Azotobacter salinestris: one gene and its partners. The main gene of each other region encodes a partner of the protein of the gene in region 3 in a complex. Links are inferred from orthologs where the notes say so. Each region holds a gene or a part of one and is shown on either strand. Other genes may lie near its edges.

Evidence for each region.
Region 1: the proteins of accD (region 3) and GCU53_RS18940 are in contact, whole or in part, in a solved structure (PDB 8UXZ), measured with the Escherichia coli proteins. The link is inferred for Azotobacter salinestris from one-to-one orthologs.
Region 2: the proteins of accD (region 3) and accC are in contact, whole or in part, in a solved structure (PDB 8UXZ), measured with the Escherichia coli proteins. The link is inferred for Azotobacter salinestris from one-to-one orthologs.
Region 4: the proteins of accD (region 3) and accB are in contact, whole or in part, in a solved structure (PDB 8UXZ), measured with the Escherichia coli proteins. The link is inferred for Azotobacter salinestris from one-to-one orthologs.

Annotation. Positions count from the first base shown.
Region 1 is NZ_CP045302.1:4,044,457-4,049,043, forward strand. The notes cover bases 1-2,859. They hold GCU53_RS18940 (acetyl-CoA carboxylase carboxyltransferase subunit alpha), read left to right. Parts: upstream 1-884; coding sequence 885-1,835; downstream 1,836-2,859. Other genes in these bases: dnaE (DNA polymerase III subunit alpha), read left to right, coding at 1-742; tilS (tRNA lysidine(34) synthetase TilS), read left to right, coding at 1,967-2,859. Also shown: more of tilS, read left to right, coding at 2,860-3,274; GCU53_RS18950 (CTP synthase), read left to right, coding at 3,437-4,587. UniProt on the Escherichia coli protein: Component of the acetyl coenzyme A carboxylase (ACC) complex. First, biotin carboxylase catalyzes the carboxylation of biotin on its carrier protein (BCCP) and then the CO(2) group is transferred by the carboxyltransferase to acetyl-CoA to form malonyl-CoA.
Region 2 is NZ_CP045302.1:3,472,753-3,478,327, forward strand. Bases 2,707-5,575 are described here. They hold accC (acetyl-CoA carboxylase biotin carboxylase subunit), read right to left. Parts: upstream 4,882-5,575; coding sequence 3,532-4,881; downstream 2,707-3,531. Other genes in these bases: prmA (50S ribosomal protein L11 methyltransferase), read right to left, coding at 2,707-3,305; accB (acetyl-CoA carboxylase biotin carboxyl carrier protein), read right to left, coding at 4,899-5,363; aroQ (type II 3-dehydroquinate dehydratase), read right to left, coding at 5,386-5,575. Also shown: DNA-binding transcriptional regulator Fis, read right to left, coding at 1-28; tRNA dihydrouridine synthase DusB, read right to left, coding at 25-1,023; GCU53_RS16235 (DUF3426 domain-containing protein), read right to left, coding at 1,199-2,350; more of prmA, read right to left, coding at 2,427-2,706. UniProt on the Escherichia coli protein: This protein is a component of the acetyl coenzyme A carboxylase complex; first, biotin carboxylase catalyzes the carboxylation of the carrier protein and then the transcarboxylase transfers the carboxyl group to form malonyl-CoA.
Region 3 is NZ_CP045302.1:4,330,953-4,336,408, reverse strand. The notes cover bases 1-2,750. They hold accD (acetyl-CoA carboxylase, carboxyltransferase subunit beta), read right to left. Parts: upstream 1,966-2,750; coding sequence 1,036-1,965; downstream 1-1,035. Other genes in these bases: GCU53_RS20355 (phosphoribosylanthranilate isomerase), read right to left, coding at 2,301-2,750; folC (bifunctional tetrahydrofolate synthase/dihydrofolate synthase), read right to left, coding at 1-1,039. In the rest of the region: more of GCU53_RS20355, read right to left, coding at 2,751-2,921; tRNA pseudouridine(38-40) synthase TruA, read right to left, coding at 3,002-3,868; GCU53_RS20345 (motility hub landmark protein FimV), read right to left, coding at 3,872-5,456.
Region 4 is NZ_CP045302.1:3,476,384-3,479,165, forward strand. It holds accB (acetyl-CoA carboxylase biotin carboxyl carrier protein), read right to left. Parts: upstream 1,733-2,782; coding sequence 1,268-1,732; downstream 1-1,267. Other genes in the region: accC (acetyl-CoA carboxylase biotin carboxylase subunit), read right to left, coding at 1-1,250; aroQ (type II 3-dehydroquinate dehydratase), read right to left, coding at 1,755-2,198; GCU53_RS16260 (protein-disulfide reductase DsbD), read right to left, coding at 2,364-2,782. UniProt on the Escherichia coli protein: This protein is a component of the acetyl coenzyme A carboxylase complex; first, biotin carboxylase catalyzes the carboxylation of the carrier protein and then the transcarboxylase transfers the carboxyl group to form malonyl-CoA.

The DNA of each region.
Region 1 (4,587 bases), 290 kb from region 3 along the record:
GACCGCGCGCAGTGCCGACAGCGGTCACCTGGACCTGTTCGGGGGGCTGTTCGCCGAGCCTGAGGCGGATGTCTACGCCAATCATCGCAACGCCCGCGAGCTGTCGCTCAAGGAGCGTCTGAAGGGCGAGAAGGATACTCTGGGCCTGTACCTGACCGGGCATCCTATCGACGAGTACGAAGGCGAGATCCGCCGCTTCGCCCGCCAGCGCATCGTCGAGCTGCGCCCGGCGCGCGAGGTCCAGACGATCGCCGGACTGATCGTCAATCTGCGGGTGATGAAGAACAAGAAGGGCGACAAGATGGGCTTCATCACCCTCGACGACCGCTCCGGGCGCATCGAGGCCTCGCTGTTCGCCGATGCCTTCGCCTGCGCCCAGGCGCTGCTGCAGACCGACGCCCTGGTGGTGGTGGAGGGCGAGGTCAGCAACGACGACTTCTCCGGGGGGCTGCGTCTGCGCGCCAAGCGGGTGATGAGCCTGGAGGAGGCGCGTACGGGGCTGGCCGAGAGCCTGCGGCTGCGGGTCGCCAGCGAGGCGCTGGGGGGGGACCGCCTGCGCTGGCTGGCGGAGCTCTGCAGCCACCATCGAGGCGCCTGTCCGATCACCCTGGACTACACCGGGCGCGAGGCGCGCGCCCTGCTGCAGTTCGGCGAGGCGTGGCGGATCGATCCGGCGGACAGCCTGATCCAGGCGCTGCGTGACCAGTTCGGCAAGGACAACGTCTTTCTGCACTACCGCTGAGACGAATGCCGGCGGAATCATCGTGCGCGAGGATCGTTCCGGATTGCTCCGATCCTCGACGCCAGGTGCCCGATCCCGTAAGGTTGGGGCGCCAAACGGAACAGCAAACGGCCGCCTGGCCGTCGACTCAAGACGGAAACTTATGAACCCGAACTTTCTGGATTTCGAACAGCCGATTGCCGACCTGCAAGCCAAGATCGAAGAGCTGCGTCTGGTCGGCGATGACAATGCGCTGAACATCAGCGACGAGATTTCCCGCCTTCAGGACAAGAGCCATGCGCTCACCGCGAGCATCTTCGGCAACTTGACCAGCTGGCAGATTGCCCAGCTGGCACGGCACCCGCGGCGGCCCTATACCCTCGACTACCTCGAACACATCTTCACCGAGTTCGAGGAGCTGCACGGCGACCGTCACTTCACGGATGATGCCGCCATCGTCGGCGGTGTGGCGCGTCTGGACGATCAGCCGGTAATGGTCATCGGCCATCAGAAGGGCCGCGACGTACGCGAGAAGGTGCGTCGCAACTTCGGCATGCCGCGCCCCGAGGGCTACCGCAAGGCCTGTCGCCTGATGGAGATGGCCGAGCGCTTCAAGTTGCCGATCCTGACCTTCATCGACACGCCCGGCGCCTATCCGGGCATCGATGCCGAAGAGCGCAACCAGAGCGAGGCCATCGCCTGGAACCTGCGGGTCATGGCGCGCCTGAAGACGCCGATCATCGCCACGGTAATCGGCGAGGGTGGCTCCGGCGGCGCGCTGGCGATCGGCGTCTGCGACCGTCTGAACATGCTGCAGTACTCCACCTACGCGGTGATTTCGCCGGAAGGCTGTGCCTCGATCCTCTGGCGTACCGCCGAGAAGGCCGCCGATGCCGCCGAGGCGATGGGCATCACTGCCGCGCGTCTGAAGGACCTCGGCATCGTCGACGAGGTGATCGGCGAGCCCCTGGGTGGCGCCCATCGCGATCCGGCCGCCACTGCCGAAGGCGTTCGTCAGACGCTGCTGGCCCAGCTGGACATCCTGCGCAGCCTGGATAGCGACGCCTTGCTCGACCAGCGCTACGAGCGTCTGATGAGCTACGGCAGGGGCTGATGCGCAGCGGCCGGCGATACTCCGCTGGAGCCGGGCGGCGATGCCTGGTCCGTCAGGCCTCTGCCTGGCGACCGGCATGCCGCATGGCGGCTCCCGCTCCGTCGTGTTGAGGCCTTCCAGGTTTCCCCGGCATGTCCCTGGAATCCCGTCTGCTCGCCGCCCTGGCGCCCTGGCGCGATGCGCCGGCCTGGCGCCTGGCCTTCTCCGGCGGGCTGGACTCCACCGTTCTCCTGCATCTGCTGGTACGGCTCGCCCAACATCATGCTCTGCCGCCGCTGACAGTCCTGCATGTCCATCATGGGCTGCAGCGCGTGGCCGACGGCTGGCCGGAGCATTGCCGGCAGGTCTGCGCGCGGCTGGGGGTTCCTCTGGATATCCGCCGGGTTCGGGTCGAGACGGGGGCCAGCCTGGAGCGTGCTGCCCGCGAGGCGCGCTATCGGACCTTCGCCGACGTGCTCGGCGAGGGCGAACTATTGCTGACCGCCCAGCACCGCGACGATCAGGCGGAAACCCTGCTGTTTCGCCTGCTGCGCGGTGCCGGTGTGCGCGGTCTGGCGGCCATGCCGGACGTGCGTCGGCTCGGTCGTGGCTGGCTGGCGCGGCCGCTGCTGGAGGTCTCCCGCAGCGAACTGGAGCAGTATGCCGTCTCGCAGGGCTTGCACTGGGTCGAGGACCCGTCCAACCGGGATCTGCACTTTTCCCGCAATTTCCTGCGTCATCGGATGCTGCCGCTGCTTGCCGAGCGCTGGCCGCAGGCCGTACGGAGCATGGCCCGCAGCGCTGCGCATATGGCCGAAGCGCAGGAGTTGCTGGACGATCTGGCGCGGCTGGATCTGGCCGCCGCCGAGGGGGAGGGCGACTTCGCCTGGCTCGGCCTGCCATCGCTGGCCCGGGTGCCGCTGCTCGGGTTGTCTCCGGCGCGCCAGCGCAATGCCCTGCGCCATTGGCTGGGGTCCTTCACGGCCCTGCCGGACACTGCCCACTGGGCGGGCTGGGAGGCGCTGCGCGATGCGGCGGCGGATGCCTCGCCAGTCTGGCGGCTGGCCAGCGGCGAGTTGCATCGCGCCTCGGGGCGGATCTGGTGGCTTGCCGAGGATTGGCTGCGTCCGCCCGTCGGGCCGCTGTCCTGGAGCCGGCCGGCCGAGCCCCTGATGCTGCCGGGCAATGGTTGCCTGCGGCTGCAGGGCAGGGCGCCGGACGGTCCTCTCGAGGTTCGCTACCGGCGGGGCGGCGAAACGCTGACAGTGCCGGGGCGCGGCCATCGAGACCTCAAGCGGCTGCTCAACGAGCGCGGGCTGCCGGCCTTCGCCCGTGGTCGCCTGCCGCTGCTCTACCGCGGAGGCGAGCTGCTCGCCGTGGCCGCGCTGCCCGGCCTCGACGGGCCGGTCGAGGGGACCTGGCGGCTGCTCTGGAGGCCGCCGGGCAATGTCGAGGTTTGAGCTGAACCCCCCTTTCCGGTAGACTACGCTCCCGTCTTACATTGCTACTGCGGCCTCCGGCCAGGGAACCCGCAGTGCTTTGCTGTTGTCGCACAGTGCGCAATCGCTCCTTCGCTTCCCCGGCGGCGCCAGCCGCTTAAACGCAGACTTCTAGGGTTATTCATGACGCGCTACATCTTCGTCACGGGCGGTGTTGTTTCTTCTTTGGGGAAAGGCATCGCATCGGCATCCTTGGCGGCTATCCTGGAGGCGCGGGGGTTGAAGGTCACCCTGCTCAAACTGGATCCCTACATCAACGTCGATCCGGGCACCATGAGCCCCTTCCAGCACGGAGAGGTGTTCGTCACCCATGACGGGGCTGAGACCGACCTCGACCTGGGGCACTACGAGCGCTTCGTGCGTACCACCATGACCCGCAACAACAACTTCACCACCGGCCGCGTCTACGAGGATGTGCTGCGCCGCGAGCGCCGCGGCGATTACCTGGGGGCCACCATCCAGGTCATCCCGCACATCACCGACGAGATCAAGCGGCGCATCATCAAGGGCGCCGGCAACGCCGACGTGGCCATGGTGGAGATCGGCGGCACCGTCGGCGACATCGAGTCCCAGCCGTTCCTCGAGGCGATCCGTCAACTGCGCCTGGAGGTCGGTGCCAAGCGCGCGATGCTGATCCACCTGACCCTGGTGCCCTACATCGCCACCGCCGGCGAGACCAAGACCAAGCCGACCCAGCACTCGGTGAAGGAGCTGCGCTCGATCGGCCTGCAGCCGGATGTGCTGATCTGTCGCTCCGACCATCCGATCGACATCTCCTCGCGGCGCAAGATCGCCCTCTTCACCAACGTGGAAGAGCGTGCGGTGATCGCCCTGGAGGACGTCGACACCATCTACAAGATTCCTTCGGTGCTGCACGCCCAGGGCCTCGACGACATCGTCGTCGAGCGCTTCGGCCTCGACTGCAGGAGCGCCGATCTCTCCGAATGGGACCGCGTGGTCGATGCCAAGCTGCATCCGGAGAAGGAAGTCACCATCGCCATGGTCGGCAAGTACATGGAGCTGCTGGATGCCTACAAGTCGCTGATCGAGGCCATGGGGCACGCTGGCATCCAGAACCGCACCCGTGTCAACCTGCGCTACATCGACTCGGAAGACATCGAGAATCAGGGCACCGCGCTGCTGGAGGGCGCCGATGCCATCCTGGTGCCGGGTGGCTTCGGCCTGCGCGGTGTGGAAGGCAAGATCGCGGCGGTCAAGTATGCCCGCGAGAACAAGGTTCCCTACCTGGGCATCTGTCTCGGCATGCAGGTGGC
Region 2 (5,575 bases), 860 kb from region 3 along the record:
TCTCTAAGGTCTCGGTCATCGTCGTCATGCGGCCACCCCTTCTCCATCTTCATGACGTTCGGCAAAGAATCGTCGAACGTGGGCGCTCTGCGCGTCCGTGGTATCCAAGCGGTTGAACTGGGCTCGAAACTCCTGCGCGCCGGGCAGGGTCGCCAGGTACCAGCCGACGTGCTTGCGGGCGATGCGCACGCCCTGCTCCTCCCCGTAGAAACGGTGCAGCGCAGCCAGGTGCTCGAGCAGGATGGGCTCCACCTCGGCTGCCGTCACGGCCGGCAGGTGCTCGCCGGTTCGCAGGTAGTGTTCGATCTCGCGGAAGATCCATGGTCGCCCCTGGGCCGCGCGGCCGATCAGCAGGCCGTCGGCACCGGTGGCCTCGAGCACCCGACGGGCCTTCTCCGGCGAGTCGATGTCGCCATTGGCGAACACGGGAATGGACACTGCCCGCTTGATGGCGGCGATGGTTTCGTATTCGGCCTCGCCCCGGTACTGGTCGGCGCGGGTCCGTCCGTGCACGGCGAGGGCGGCGATACCGGCCTGCTCGGCGAGCCGGGCGACGTTGACGCCGTTGCGATTGGCCTGGTCCCAGCCGGTGCGGATCTTCAGGGTCACCGGCACCTCGACGGCGGCCACCACCGCCTGGAGGATTTCGGCGACCAGGGCTTCGTCCTTCATCAGCGCCGAGCCGGCGGCCTTGTTGCAGACCTTCTTCGCCGGGCAGCCCATGTTGATGTCGATGATCTGCGCGCCCAGCTCGACGTTGCGCCGAGCCGCCTCGGCGAGCATCTGCGGGTCGCCGCCGGCGATCTGCACCGAGCGCGGCTCCGGCTCGTCGCCGTGTGGCAGGCGCAGGCGGGACTTGCGGCTGTTCCACAGGCGAACGTCGCTGGTGAGCATTTCCGAGACCGTCATGCCGGCGCCGAGCCGGCGGCACAGCGCACGAAACGGTCGATCGGTGACGCCGGCCATGGGCGCCAGGATCAATCGGTTGGGCAAAGTGTAGGGGCCGATACGTACCGCCGACATAGGTCTTCCCTGCTGGAGACTGGTTTCAGGTCGAACGGGGACCGCAAAAAAAGGGTGGGCATGATACCTGCTCTCCATGAATGGATAAAGGCTATCCTGCACAAAATATGAGCAGCAGACAGGCAGGCAACCGCAGCCGGAGGGCAGCCAGGCGGCTGCCCTCCAGGCAGCAGCGTCACTCCGGAGAGTGAAAGCTTAGGCTGTAATTCACCGCCTGTGTGCCGGGGTCGAGAATCTCCAGCGAGATGTGGATCGGCGTCTGTGGCGGCATTTCCTGCTGCCCGGCCAGTTCGCCGCTCAGGTATTCGCCGGGCTTGAAGCGCCGGGTGGCGACGGTCTGGCCGTTGATGTCGGCGAAGCGCAGCTGGAGCAGGGGGAAGGGCTGGGCGAAGGTGGCGCGGTTGTAGAGGATCGCGTCGACCACCAGGGCGCCGGCGAATTCGGGGTGATCGCGCACCACCAGGTTGCTGCTCTTGATCTGGCCGATGTCGACCAGCGGCGGCAGGCTGCAGCCGAGGACAGGGCACAGCCGCTCGAACCAGGGCCGGTAGCTGTCCTGGCGGACCAGCTCGTCATAGTGGAACCAGACGTACTGTCCGGCCAGGACACCGATTGCCAGCAGGTTGAGGGCGATCCAGCCGAGGCGGCGGCCCCAGGGTTGGCGCGGTTTCCGCCAGTCGAGGCGGAGGGGTTCGTCGGCCAGCTCGAGCAGTCCTTCCTCGGGGCGCTCCGGCGTGTTGCGCGGTGGTGGACTGGTGGGGGCGGGCTGGTGCGGCTCCGCCCGGGATTCGGGCGGCGGCGAGCGGCGCGGCTCGTCCTGCGCGACGTGCGGTTTCAGGGTCAGAGGCGGCTCGGGGCGTTCGCCCTGGCCGCTCGGCGTGACGAGCAGACGGCTGGCGGGCGGCAGCTGCGGTTCGACGGGTCCCGGACGGGGGCAGGCGGCGGGGCGTGGTGTCGGGGGCGGCGCGTCGGCGCTCTGCAGGCGCGCCATCAGCTGGCGCTCCTGGCTTTCCAGCTTGGCCAGCTCCTCGTCCAGGTCAAGGGTGTCCAGGTCCAGATCGCCCAGGTCGAGTTCGTCGTAGTCCCAGTGGGAGGGGGGCGCCGGCGGATGATCGTCGGCCGGCGGCGCTGCCGGAGGCGCGGCGGCCGGTGCCGCGGCGATCGTGGCCTGGGGCGGGGCCGGTCGCTCGATCAGGTGCTTGGCGGCGTTGAATACCTGCAGGCAGGAGCCGCAGCGCACCGCACCGCGGGCGGCATCGAGCTGCGCGCGGTTGATGCGGAAGCGGGTCTGGCAGTGCGGGCACTGGGTGGCGAAGGTATCTGTCATGCGGCGAGCCGGCAGTCGGCGGTCTGGACTGAACGGGGCGCTAGTCTAGCGCAGCCGTAGGCCCGGGGGCAGGGCGTCAGCGACGCACGCCGCTGATGCGTACCCAGCCGTCCTTCTCCGCGCTGGGATCGAGGGCGAAGGCGCCCTGGTAGGCCGCGCGCACCTCCTCGGCCTGCTCGGCGAGGATGCCGGACAGCGCCAGGCGGCCGCCCGGCTTGATCTGCGAGGTGATGGTCGGCGCCAACTGCACCAGCGGACCGGCGAGGAGGTTGGCCACCACCACGTCGGCCGGCTGCTGCGGCAGGTCGGCCGGCAGATAGAGTGGAAAGCGTGCCGGATCGATGCCGTTGCGCGTGGCGTTGTCGCGCGAGGCCTCCAGCGCCTGCGGATCGATGTCGGTGCCGACTGCCCGCTCGGCGCCGAGCAGCAGCGCGGCGATGGCGAGGATGCCCGAGCCGCAGCCGAAGTCCAGCACGCTGCAGCCGGCGAGATCCTGGTCGTCCAGCCATTCCAGGCACAGCGCGGTGGTCGGGTGGGTGCCGGTGCCGAAGGCCAGGCCCGGGTCGAGCAGCAGATTGACCGCTTCGGGCTCCGGCGCCTGGTGCCAGCTCGGCACGATCCACAGGCGGCGGCCGAAGCGCATCGGCTGGAAGTTGTCCATCCAGCTGCGCTCCCAGTCCTGATCCTCGATGCGCTCGATCTGGTGCTCGGGCAGCTCGCCGCCGCGCAGCAGGCGCAGATGGGCGAGCAGGGCGTCTGCGTCGGTATCGGCCTCGAACAGCGCCAGCAGGTGGGTGTGCGACCAGAGCGGGGTGGTGCCGAGATCCGGCTCGAAGATCGGCTGGTCCTCGGCGTCCATGAAGGTCACCGAGACCGCGCCCAGCTCGAGCAGCTGATCCTCCAGTGCGCCGGCCTGGTCGGGGGTGATGGCGAGACGGATTTGCAGCCAGGACATGGGGAGGCCTCTTCGGGAATGGGCGGAAAGGCGCGCAAGCTTACTGGAGGGGCGGAGGCTCTGCCAGCATGCGCCTCTGGTAGGGAAGGAAACGGCCGCAGGCCTTTCCCACCGGAAGAGGTGGAAGATCCCTGCGCGAGTTTTCCGCCCTGCGATAATAATCGATGCAGCGGAAACGACAGGGGTCGCCCGAAGGCGACCCTGTCATGCGGCGCTGGCGCGTGGCTCAGTGCTTGTCCAGACCCAGTTTCTTTTCCAGGTAGTGGATGTTCACGCCGCCCTGGCAGAAGCCGGGATCGCGGGTGAGCTCGCGGTGCAGGGGCACGTTGGTCTTGATGCCGTCGACGACGATCTCGTCCAGGGCGTTGCGCATGCGCGCCATGGCCTCGTCGCGATCCTTGCCGTAGGCAATCAGCTTGCCGATCAGCGAGTCGTAGTTCGGCGGTACCGCATAGCCGCTGTAGAGGTGCGAGTCGACGCGGATGCCGTTGCCGCCCGGGGCGTGGAAGTGATTGACCTTGCCCGGGCTGGGCATGAAGGTCGCCGGGTCTTCGGCGTTGATCCGGCACTCCAGCGCATGGCCGCGGATCACCACGTCCTCCTGGCGGATCGACAGCGGCTCGCCGCCGGCGATGAGCAGCATCTCCTTGACGATGTCGACGCCGGTGACCATCTCGGTGACCGGGTGCTCCACCTGCACGCGGGTGTTCATCTCGATGAAGTAGAAGCGGCCGTCCTCGTAGAGGAACTCGAAGGTGCCGGCGCCGCGGTAGCCGATCTCGATGCAGGCGCGCACGCAGCGGTCCAGCACTTCGGCGCGGGCCTGCGGATCGATGCCCGGCGCGGGAGCCTCTTCCAGGACCTTCTGGTGGCGGCGCTGCAGCGAGCAGTCGCGGTCGCCCAGGTGGATGGCGTTGCCCTTGCCGTCGGACAACACCTGCACTTCCACATGGCGGGGGTTCTCCAGGAACTTCTCGAGGTAGACCATGCCGTTGCCGAAGGCCGCCTCGGCCTCGGTGCGGGTCAGTCGCGCCGACTTGATCAGGTCCTCTTCCCTGCGCACTACGCGCATGCCACGTCCGCCACCGCCGCCGGCGGCCTTGATGATCACCGGATAGCCGACCTCGCGGGCGATCGCCAGGGCGGTTTCCTCATCTTCCGGCAGCGGACCGTCGGAGCCGGGCACGGTGGGCACGCCGGCCCGCTTCATGGCGTCCTTGGCCGAGACCTTGTCGCCCATCAGGCGGATCACCTCGGCGGTCGGGCCGATGAAGGCGAAGCCGGATTTCTCCACCTGCTCGGCGAAGTCGGCATTCTCGGCGAGAAAGCCGTAGCCCGGGTGGATCCCGGTCGCGCCGGTAACTTCGGCGGCGGCGATGATGGCCGGGATGTGCAGATAGGATTTGGCCGCCGGGGCCGGGCCGATGCACACGCTCTCGTCGGCGAGGCCCAGGTGCATCAGTTCGCGGTCCGCCGTCGAGTACACAGCCACCGTCTTGATGCCCAGCTCCTTGCAGGCGCGCAGGATGCGCAGGGCGATCTCGCCACGGTTGGCGATCAGGACTTTTTCCAACATCGCAGGATCTCCGCGGTTCAGACGATGGTGAACAGCGGCTGGTCATACTCCACCGGCTGGCCGTTTTCCACCAGGATGGCTTCGATGACGCCGCCGACTTCAGCCTCGATGTGGTTCATCATCTTCATGGCTTCGACAATGCACAGGATATCGCCCTTCTTCACGCTCTGGCCGACCTGGACGAAGGAGGGAGCGCTCGGCGACGGCGAGCGGTAGAAGGTGCCGACCATCGGCGAGCGGACCACATGGCCGCTCAGCTTGGGCGCGGCCGGTGCAGCGGCTTCGGCCGGTGCGGCAGCCGGGGCGGCGATGGCCGGCGCAGGCATGGCGGCCATTGCCGGTGCGGCGGCATAGATCGTCTGGGGAGCGTTTTTGGAGTGGCGGCTGATGCGAACCGATTCTTCGCCTTCGCGAATCTCCAGCTCGTCGATACCGGACTCTTCCAGCAGTTCGATCAGTTTCTTGACTTTGCGGATATCCATTCGAAATAACTCCGGTTGCGAATCAGGGACGTTCAAGTTGTTCGAGGGCGGCTTCCAGGGCCAGCCGGTAGCCGCTGGCGCCCAGACCGCAGATCACCCCTACGGCGATGTCGGAAAAGTAGGAGTGATGGCGGAAGGGCTCGCGTTTGTGCACGTTGGACAAGTGCACTTCGGTGAATGGGATGCTCACCGCCAGCAGCGCGTCACGTAGG
Region 3 (5,456 bases):
GCTCCAGTACGCCTGACAGATCCTTGTCGGCGAGCAGGCCGAAAACCGCCAGCCGCTGCCCTTCGAGCGGCCGCGCGGCCAGGCGCCGGGCCAGATAGGTGGCGGCATGGGGGTTGTGCCCGACATCCAGCAGGAACGACAGATGCTTGCCCTGCCAGCACATCTGGCGCCGCTCGAGACGACCGCTCAGATGCGTAGTGCTCAAAGCCTGCACAATGGATCCGACCTCCCAGGGCAGATCAAGCAAGGCATAGACCTGCAGCGCCAGAGCGGCACTCTCGACCGGCAGATCGAGTGGCGATAAACCCTCCAACTCAAGCCCGTCGCCTGTGGCACTGCAGCCGCGCCAGCCCCAGGTATCTTCCCCGAGAATCAGCTCATAATCCGGGCCTCGCCTGTAGAGCGGCACGCCCAGCGACGCAGCCTGATCCAGCAGGGGTGCCGGCGGGTCCGGCTCGCCACAGACCGCCGGCCGCCCGGCACGGAAGATCCCAGCCTTCTCGAAAGCCACCGAATCGCGGGTATTGCCCAGCCACTCGGCATGATCCAGGGCGATACTGGTAACCACAGCCACGTCGGCGTCAACCAGATTGACAGCATCCAGCCGACCCCCAAGGCCCACCTCCAGCACGACGGCATCCAGCCCGGCCCGCTCGAACAACCAGAAGGCTGCGAGGGTGCCCATCTCGAAGTAGGTCAGGGAGATCTCGCCGCGCGCCGCCTCCACCACGGCAAAGGCCTGGCACAGGGCGGCGTCGTCGACCTCGCGACCATCGATTCGCACCCGCTCGTTGTAGCGCAGCAGGTGGGGAGAGTTGTAGACACCGACCCTGAGCCCCTGAGCACCTATCAATGCGGCGAGAAATGCACAGGTGGAACCCTTGCCGTTGGTCCCGGTGACCGTCACCACCCGCGATGCCGGCCGTCCGAGACCCATCCGGCGCGCCACCTCGCGCGAACGCTCCAGCCCCATGTCAATGGCCACCGGGTGCAACCGCTCGAGATAGGCGAGCCAGTCGGCGAGGCTGCGCTCGATCATGCCGTGGCGGTATCCATGGCCATGTCGGCGGCGATGTCCCTGTCTGCCTCAGGAATGGCCGTCACGGAGTCCCGCCAGTGCGTCAACTGGGCGAGCAGACGGGCCAGACGCGGACGCAGCTCCTGGCGAGGGATGATCAGGTCAATGGCGCCGTGCTCAAGCAGGAACTCGCTGCGCTGGAAGCCCTCGGGCAGCTTCTCGCGCACAGTCTGCTCGATTACCCGCGGGCCGGCGAAGCCGATCAGTGCCTGGGGCTCCGCGACGATGACATCGCCGAGCATGGCCAGGCTGGCGGAGACACCGCCGTAGACGGGGTCGGTCAGCACCGAGATGAACGGAATCCCCTCTTCGCGCAGGCGCGCCAGAACCGCCGAGGTCTTGGCCATCTGCATCAGGGAGATCAGCGCCTCCTGCATGCGCGCTCCACCGGATGCCGCGAAACAGATGAAGGGACAGCGCCGCTCGAGGGCCACATTGGCCGCCTGCACGAAGCGCTCGCCGACAATGGCGCCCATGGAGCCGCCCATGAAGGAAAACTCGAAGGCACAGGCAACCACCGGCATGCCCTGCAGGGTGCCGCTCATGGAGATCAGCGCATCCTTCTCGTTTGTCTGCTTCTGCGCTGCCGCAAGGCGGTCCTTGTACTTCTTGCTGTCGCGAAACTTGAGTCGATCCACCGGCTCCAGCTCCGCACCGATTTCCTCGCGCCCCTCGGCATCGAGGAAGATGTTCAGCCGAGTGCGCGCACCGATACGCATGTGGTGATCACACTTGGGGCAGACCTCCAGGGTCTTTTCCAGCTCGGGCTTGTACAGCACTGCGTCGCAGGACGGACACTTGTGCCAGAGGCCTTCCGGCACCGAGCTTTTCCGCACCTCGGAACGCATGATCGAGGGGATCAGCTTGTCTACCAACCAGTTGCTCATGCTTTACGTTCTCCGCAGCTTTGGGGACCCGACGCACAACGTCCCATGGCCCCACGCCTGTTTTGAGCAAATTCACGAATGTATCCGCCTGCCGACGGGATCCGAATCCCGGCGGTCTTTTGCCGGGTCGAAACCCACTGCCGCGCCAGCCAGCAGTTACCTGAGCGACGGGCACCAGACGAGATGGCGCCGTCATGAACAGCAGAACCGATACGCAGCGGAAGGCAGTCTCGCCGCATCGGCAGCTCGCTAATGGACGGTGTTGAATCGTCTGCCGTCACATGGCAGTTCAACCACCCCCTACTCAGCCCGGAAAGCGCAGTCCCTGCTTCCCTTCAGGCGTTGTGTACCTCGCGGATGAAAGCGCGAATCTTCTCGGCATCCTTCACCCCCTTCTCCACCTCGACACCGCCACTGACATCCACCGCATAGGGAGCGACCTGGGCGATTGCGGCACGCACGTTCTGCACGGTCAACCCACCGGCCAGGATCACCGGCTTGGACAGGATTCGCGGTACCAGTGACCAGTCGAAGGACTCCCCGGTTCCCCCCGGCACTCCGGGAACATAAGCATCTAGAAGAATCCCGCTGGCATTGCGGTACTCCAGGCAGCGAGCGGCGATATCCTCTCCTGGACGGACCCTCAGCGCCTTGATATAGGGACGACGATAGCCATCGCAGTCGGCTGACGTTTCATCACCATGAAACTGCAGAAGATCAAGTGGCAACTCATCAAGAATTTCGCTGATTTCGTAACGACTGGCATTGACGAAAAGGCCGACCGTGGTCACGAACGGCGGCAAGGCGGCAGCGATTGCCTTCGCCTGCTGCAGCGTCACTGCCCGCGGACTTTTCGGATAGAACACCAGGCCGATGGCATCGGCGCCGGCCTCGGCGGCCACGAGAGCATCCTCGACCCGGGTAATCCCACAGATTTTGCTGCGAACGGCTGCCAATTTGTCTACACCCAAGGAAAGGTTCCAAATGGTAACAAAAGAAGCTCCCGCTGCAAGCCCGATCGCCCCCGAACAATAAGTCAGCCTTGCCGACAATCCGGCAGGCCCGATAGAAAATGCGGCCCCAGGTAGCGCTGCGGCAGCTCGAACTCCTCCGGATAGTCGACCTGTACCAGATACAAGCCATAGGGATGCGCCGTCACTCCTCCCTTGCGACGCTGGCGGCTCTCCAGCACCTCCTGCCCCCATTCGACGGGACGCTCGCCGGCCCCTATGGTCATCAGCACGCCCGCGATGTTGCGCACCATGTGATGCAGAAAGGCATTGGCCCGAATGTCCAGCACGATCAAGCGGCCATGCTGGATCAACTGAAGGTGATGAATCGTCTTGATCGGCGACTTGGCCTGGCATTGGCTGGCGCGAAAGGCGCTGAAATCATGGCAGCCGACCAGCGCCCGGGCAGCCTGACGCATGCGCTCGATATCGAGCGGCCGGTGATTCCAGGTGACCTCCTCGGACATGTGTGCCGGACGGATCGGGTCGTTGTAGATGACATAGCGATAACGCCGGGCCTTTGCGCTGAAGCGCGCATGGAAATGCGCCGGCATTTCCCGGGCCCAGGTAACGCTGATATCTGCAGGCAGGTTCATGTTGGCGCCCATGGTCCAGGCGTGCATGGTGCGCTCGATGGGAGTATCGAAATGCACAACCTGTCCACTGGCATGCACCAGGGCATCGGTACGCCCGGCACATACCACACTCAGCGGAACACCACCGGCAACCGTGGACAAGGCCGACTCGAGCGCCGACTGTATCGAGGGTACCCTGGGATTCTGGCGCTGGAAACCATGATAGCGAGCGCCCCGGTACTCGAGCCCGAGAGCCACCCTGCAAAAGCCAGCGGCAGCCACTTCGGCTGCCGCTGGCTGTACAATTTCTTCGGTCATCGATCAGGCTAAACGGGCAGACATTTCACGCGCTTCCTGCCGCTGGGCTTCATTCCCTTCACTCAATACTTCTTCAAGAATATCCCGGGCACCCTCGGTGTCGCCCATGTCGATATAGGCGCGAGCCAGATCCAGCTTGGTGGCGATCTCGTCCGCATCGACCAGGAAGTCGAAGTCTTCGCCCTCCTCCAGGCCGCCCAGCGCATGCGTTGCCGGCTGCATGTCGCCGTCGCTCTCTCCCAGCCCTACTGCCAGTTGTTCGAGTTCGACACCCAGCTCGTCCAACTGGACCATGAGGCCCGACGCCTCCTCGTCCGCCGATGCATCATCGGTCGATGGCAACTCGAGCTTTGGAGCGACCAGATCCGAGTCGATGGAGAAATCACCATCAGCAGCCAGCTCGAAGCTGTCGAACAATCCCTCCTCCAGAAGCGCGCTCTCCGAAGAGGCCGTCTCGCCCGATGCTGCGATGGGAGCCTCAAGACTGCCCAGATCCAGGCAGAGAGGATCCTCGCCCCCAACCGAGGCCGGTCCGTCCGGCATATCCAGCTCCAAGGCGAGCCCTTTCAGGTTCAGATCGCCCTCCCGGTCGAAGCCTGTAGCCTCACTGGAGAACTCCAGATCGAACGAGAAGTCCTCGGCCAAAGGCTCCTCCGCCGGCAGAGGCGGCTGTAACGCTTCGTCCAGCGTCAGATCATCCAGGCTCAAGGCGGCATTGCTCTGGGTGGAGCCCTGAAGATCCCTTTCCAATTCGGCTTCCAGATCACCCAGGCTTAGATTGATATCGGCAGCAAAGACGGGGGGACTCGGCTCGGCCTCTTCCGTTACCGAGGGCAAGCCTTTCTTCTCCTCGAGCGCCTCCAGCCCGGCAGCCAGGGCTGCGCCTGACAAGGCTGCGGTGGCGAAACCGGCCATGGCCGGGTACTTCATCCTTAGGTGATCGACTTGGGATTGGGTGCCAGTGATTTCGCGCAGCACCTTTTCCTGACGGGTGAAACCTTCACGATCACCAAGCTCGGCATGCACCTCCATCAGCCTCAGGCGCAGGTCGCTGCGCTTGGGCTCCGCGACGCAGGCAGCCTCCAGCAACTCGGCGGCCTCTCTGAAGCGGCCGTAGGCAATATGCTCCTCGGCGTCACTCAGCACATCCCGATCCCGCCCCCCGGGGATCTCATCCAGCAGAGTGGGCTCGATGGGCGCCCGCGACAAGCCGGTATCCAGCCGGGTATCGACCATGGCCACCTCGTCATCCTCATCCTGGAGATCCGTTTTCTTCGCGGCGCGCCGACGAGCAACCAGCAAGCCAAGCAGCAGCGCTGCCGCGGCACTTCCCCCCAGCGACGGGAGCAACAGCGGACTGCTCAGGATAGAGTCGACCAGGCCCATCGGCTCCGGTACGACAGCCGGCCGCGGCGGTTGCGGAGCCGCCGGCCTGGCCGGTGCAGGCTGCAGCGGGACAGACTGCACTGCCGGCTTATTGGCGAGCGATTCGGCTGCCGGCGGCATGGAGGATGCGACGACGGCCGCCGTCTGGGCGGGAGCCGTCGAGGCGGTTTCGGGCTGGACAGGTACGGAGTCTACCGGCTCT
Region 4 (2,782 bases), 860 kb from region 3 along the record:
TTGGTCTTGATGCCGTCGACGACGATCTCGTCCAGGGCGTTGCGCATGCGCGCCATGGCCTCGTCGCGATCCTTGCCGTAGGCAATCAGCTTGCCGATCAGCGAGTCGTAGTTCGGCGGTACCGCATAGCCGCTGTAGAGGTGCGAGTCGACGCGGATGCCGTTGCCGCCCGGGGCGTGGAAGTGATTGACCTTGCCCGGGCTGGGCATGAAGGTCGCCGGGTCTTCGGCGTTGATCCGGCACTCCAGCGCATGGCCGCGGATCACCACGTCCTCCTGGCGGATCGACAGCGGCTCGCCGCCGGCGATGAGCAGCATCTCCTTGACGATGTCGACGCCGGTGACCATCTCGGTGACCGGGTGCTCCACCTGCACGCGGGTGTTCATCTCGATGAAGTAGAAGCGGCCGTCCTCGTAGAGGAACTCGAAGGTGCCGGCGCCGCGGTAGCCGATCTCGATGCAGGCGCGCACGCAGCGGTCCAGCACTTCGGCGCGGGCCTGCGGATCGATGCCCGGCGCGGGAGCCTCTTCCAGGACCTTCTGGTGGCGGCGCTGCAGCGAGCAGTCGCGGTCGCCCAGGTGGATGGCGTTGCCCTTGCCGTCGGACAACACCTGCACTTCCACATGGCGGGGGTTCTCCAGGAACTTCTCGAGGTAGACCATGCCGTTGCCGAAGGCCGCCTCGGCCTCGGTGCGGGTCAGTCGCGCCGACTTGATCAGGTCCTCTTCCCTGCGCACTACGCGCATGCCACGTCCGCCACCGCCGCCGGCGGCCTTGATGATCACCGGATAGCCGACCTCGCGGGCGATCGCCAGGGCGGTTTCCTCATCTTCCGGCAGCGGACCGTCGGAGCCGGGCACGGTGGGCACGCCGGCCCGCTTCATGGCGTCCTTGGCCGAGACCTTGTCGCCCATCAGGCGGATCACCTCGGCGGTCGGGCCGATGAAGGCGAAGCCGGATTTCTCCACCTGCTCGGCGAAGTCGGCATTCTCGGCGAGAAAGCCGTAGCCCGGGTGGATCCCGGTCGCGCCGGTAACTTCGGCGGCGGCGATGATGGCCGGGATGTGCAGATAGGATTTGGCCGCCGGGGCCGGGCCGATGCACACGCTCTCGTCGGCGAGGCCCAGGTGCATCAGTTCGCGGTCCGCCGTCGAGTACACAGCCACCGTCTTGATGCCCAGCTCCTTGCAGGCGCGCAGGATGCGCAGGGCGATCTCGCCACGGTTGGCGATCAGGACTTTTTCCAACATCGCAGGATCTCCGCGGTTCAGACGATGGTGAACAGCGGCTGGTCATACTCCACCGGCTGGCCGTTTTCCACCAGGATGGCTTCGATGACGCCGCCGACTTCAGCCTCGATGTGGTTCATCATCTTCATGGCTTCGACAATGCACAGGATATCGCCCTTCTTCACGCTCTGGCCGACCTGGACGAAGGAGGGAGCGCTCGGCGACGGCGAGCGGTAGAAGGTGCCGACCATCGGCGAGCGGACCACATGGCCGCTCAGCTTGGGCGCGGCCGGTGCAGCGGCTTCGGCCGGTGCGGCAGCCGGGGCGGCGATGGCCGGCGCAGGCATGGCGGCCATTGCCGGTGCGGCGGCATAGATCGTCTGGGGAGCGTTTTTGGAGTGGCGGCTGATGCGAACCGATTCTTCGCCTTCGCGAATCTCCAGCTCGTCGATACCGGACTCTTCCAGCAGTTCGATCAGTTTCTTGACTTTGCGGATATCCATTCGAAATAACTCCGGTTGCGAATCAGGGACGTTCAAGTTGTTCGAGGGCGGCTTCCAGGGCCAGCCGGTAGCCGCTGGCGCCCAGACCGCAGATCACCCCTACGGCGATGTCGGAAAAGTAGGAGTGATGGCGGAAGGGCTCGCGTTTGTGCACGTTGGACAAGTGCACTTCGGTGAATGGGATGCTCACCGCCAGCAGCGCGTCACGTAGGGCGACACTTGTATGGGTGAAAGCCGCCGGATTGAAGATGATGTGGTCCACGCCTTCCTGACGGGCGGCATGGATGCGCTCGATCAGCACATGCTCGGCATTGCTCTGCAGGTGGAGCAGGCGATGGCCGGCCTCGCTGGCGCGGCGCTCCAGGTCCTGGTTGATCTGCGCGAGGGTGGTGGCGCCATATACGCCGGGCTCGCGGGTGCCCAAAAGATTGAGGTTGGGGCCGTGCAGCACCAGTAGGGTGGCCATGTCGGTTGTTGTCCTTGCGTACTGAGTAAGGGGCACGGCAACGAGCCGGCCCATCCCGCAGGCTGCGGGCTGGCTGGGGCTCCGTTCCGTCGAGACCTTCAGCCGGGCATTTTAACCGGAATTTCCTGCATATTACCTGCGATTCCTCGCAGATGTCTTGCAAGATCAGTGTTGGGATTGACTTTCCCGCAGGCGTTGCGCAAAAGCGGCGGCGTCGATCTCACCGACCACCCGCAGCGCCTCGTGCTCGGTGCCGTCGGCAGCGAAGAACTGGATGGCCGGCGGGCCGAACAGCCGGTAGCGATCCAGCAGCGCGCGCTGTGCCGGGGTGCCGGCGGTGATATCGAAGCGGATCAGCCGGTAGCCGCCGAGCTGCGCGGCGACCTGCGGGGCGGCAAACACCTCGCGCTCGATCACCTTGCAGCTGATGCACCAGTCAGCATACCAGTCGAGCAACAGCGGCTGGGCGGCATTCTTCGCTTCGGCCAGGACGGCGTCCAGTGCCTCCGGCGTGCTGAGGGTCTGCCAGGCGCCGGCGGCCCGGGCCGCGGGTGCGGCGGACAGGGATGTGCCGCCCAGCGGGC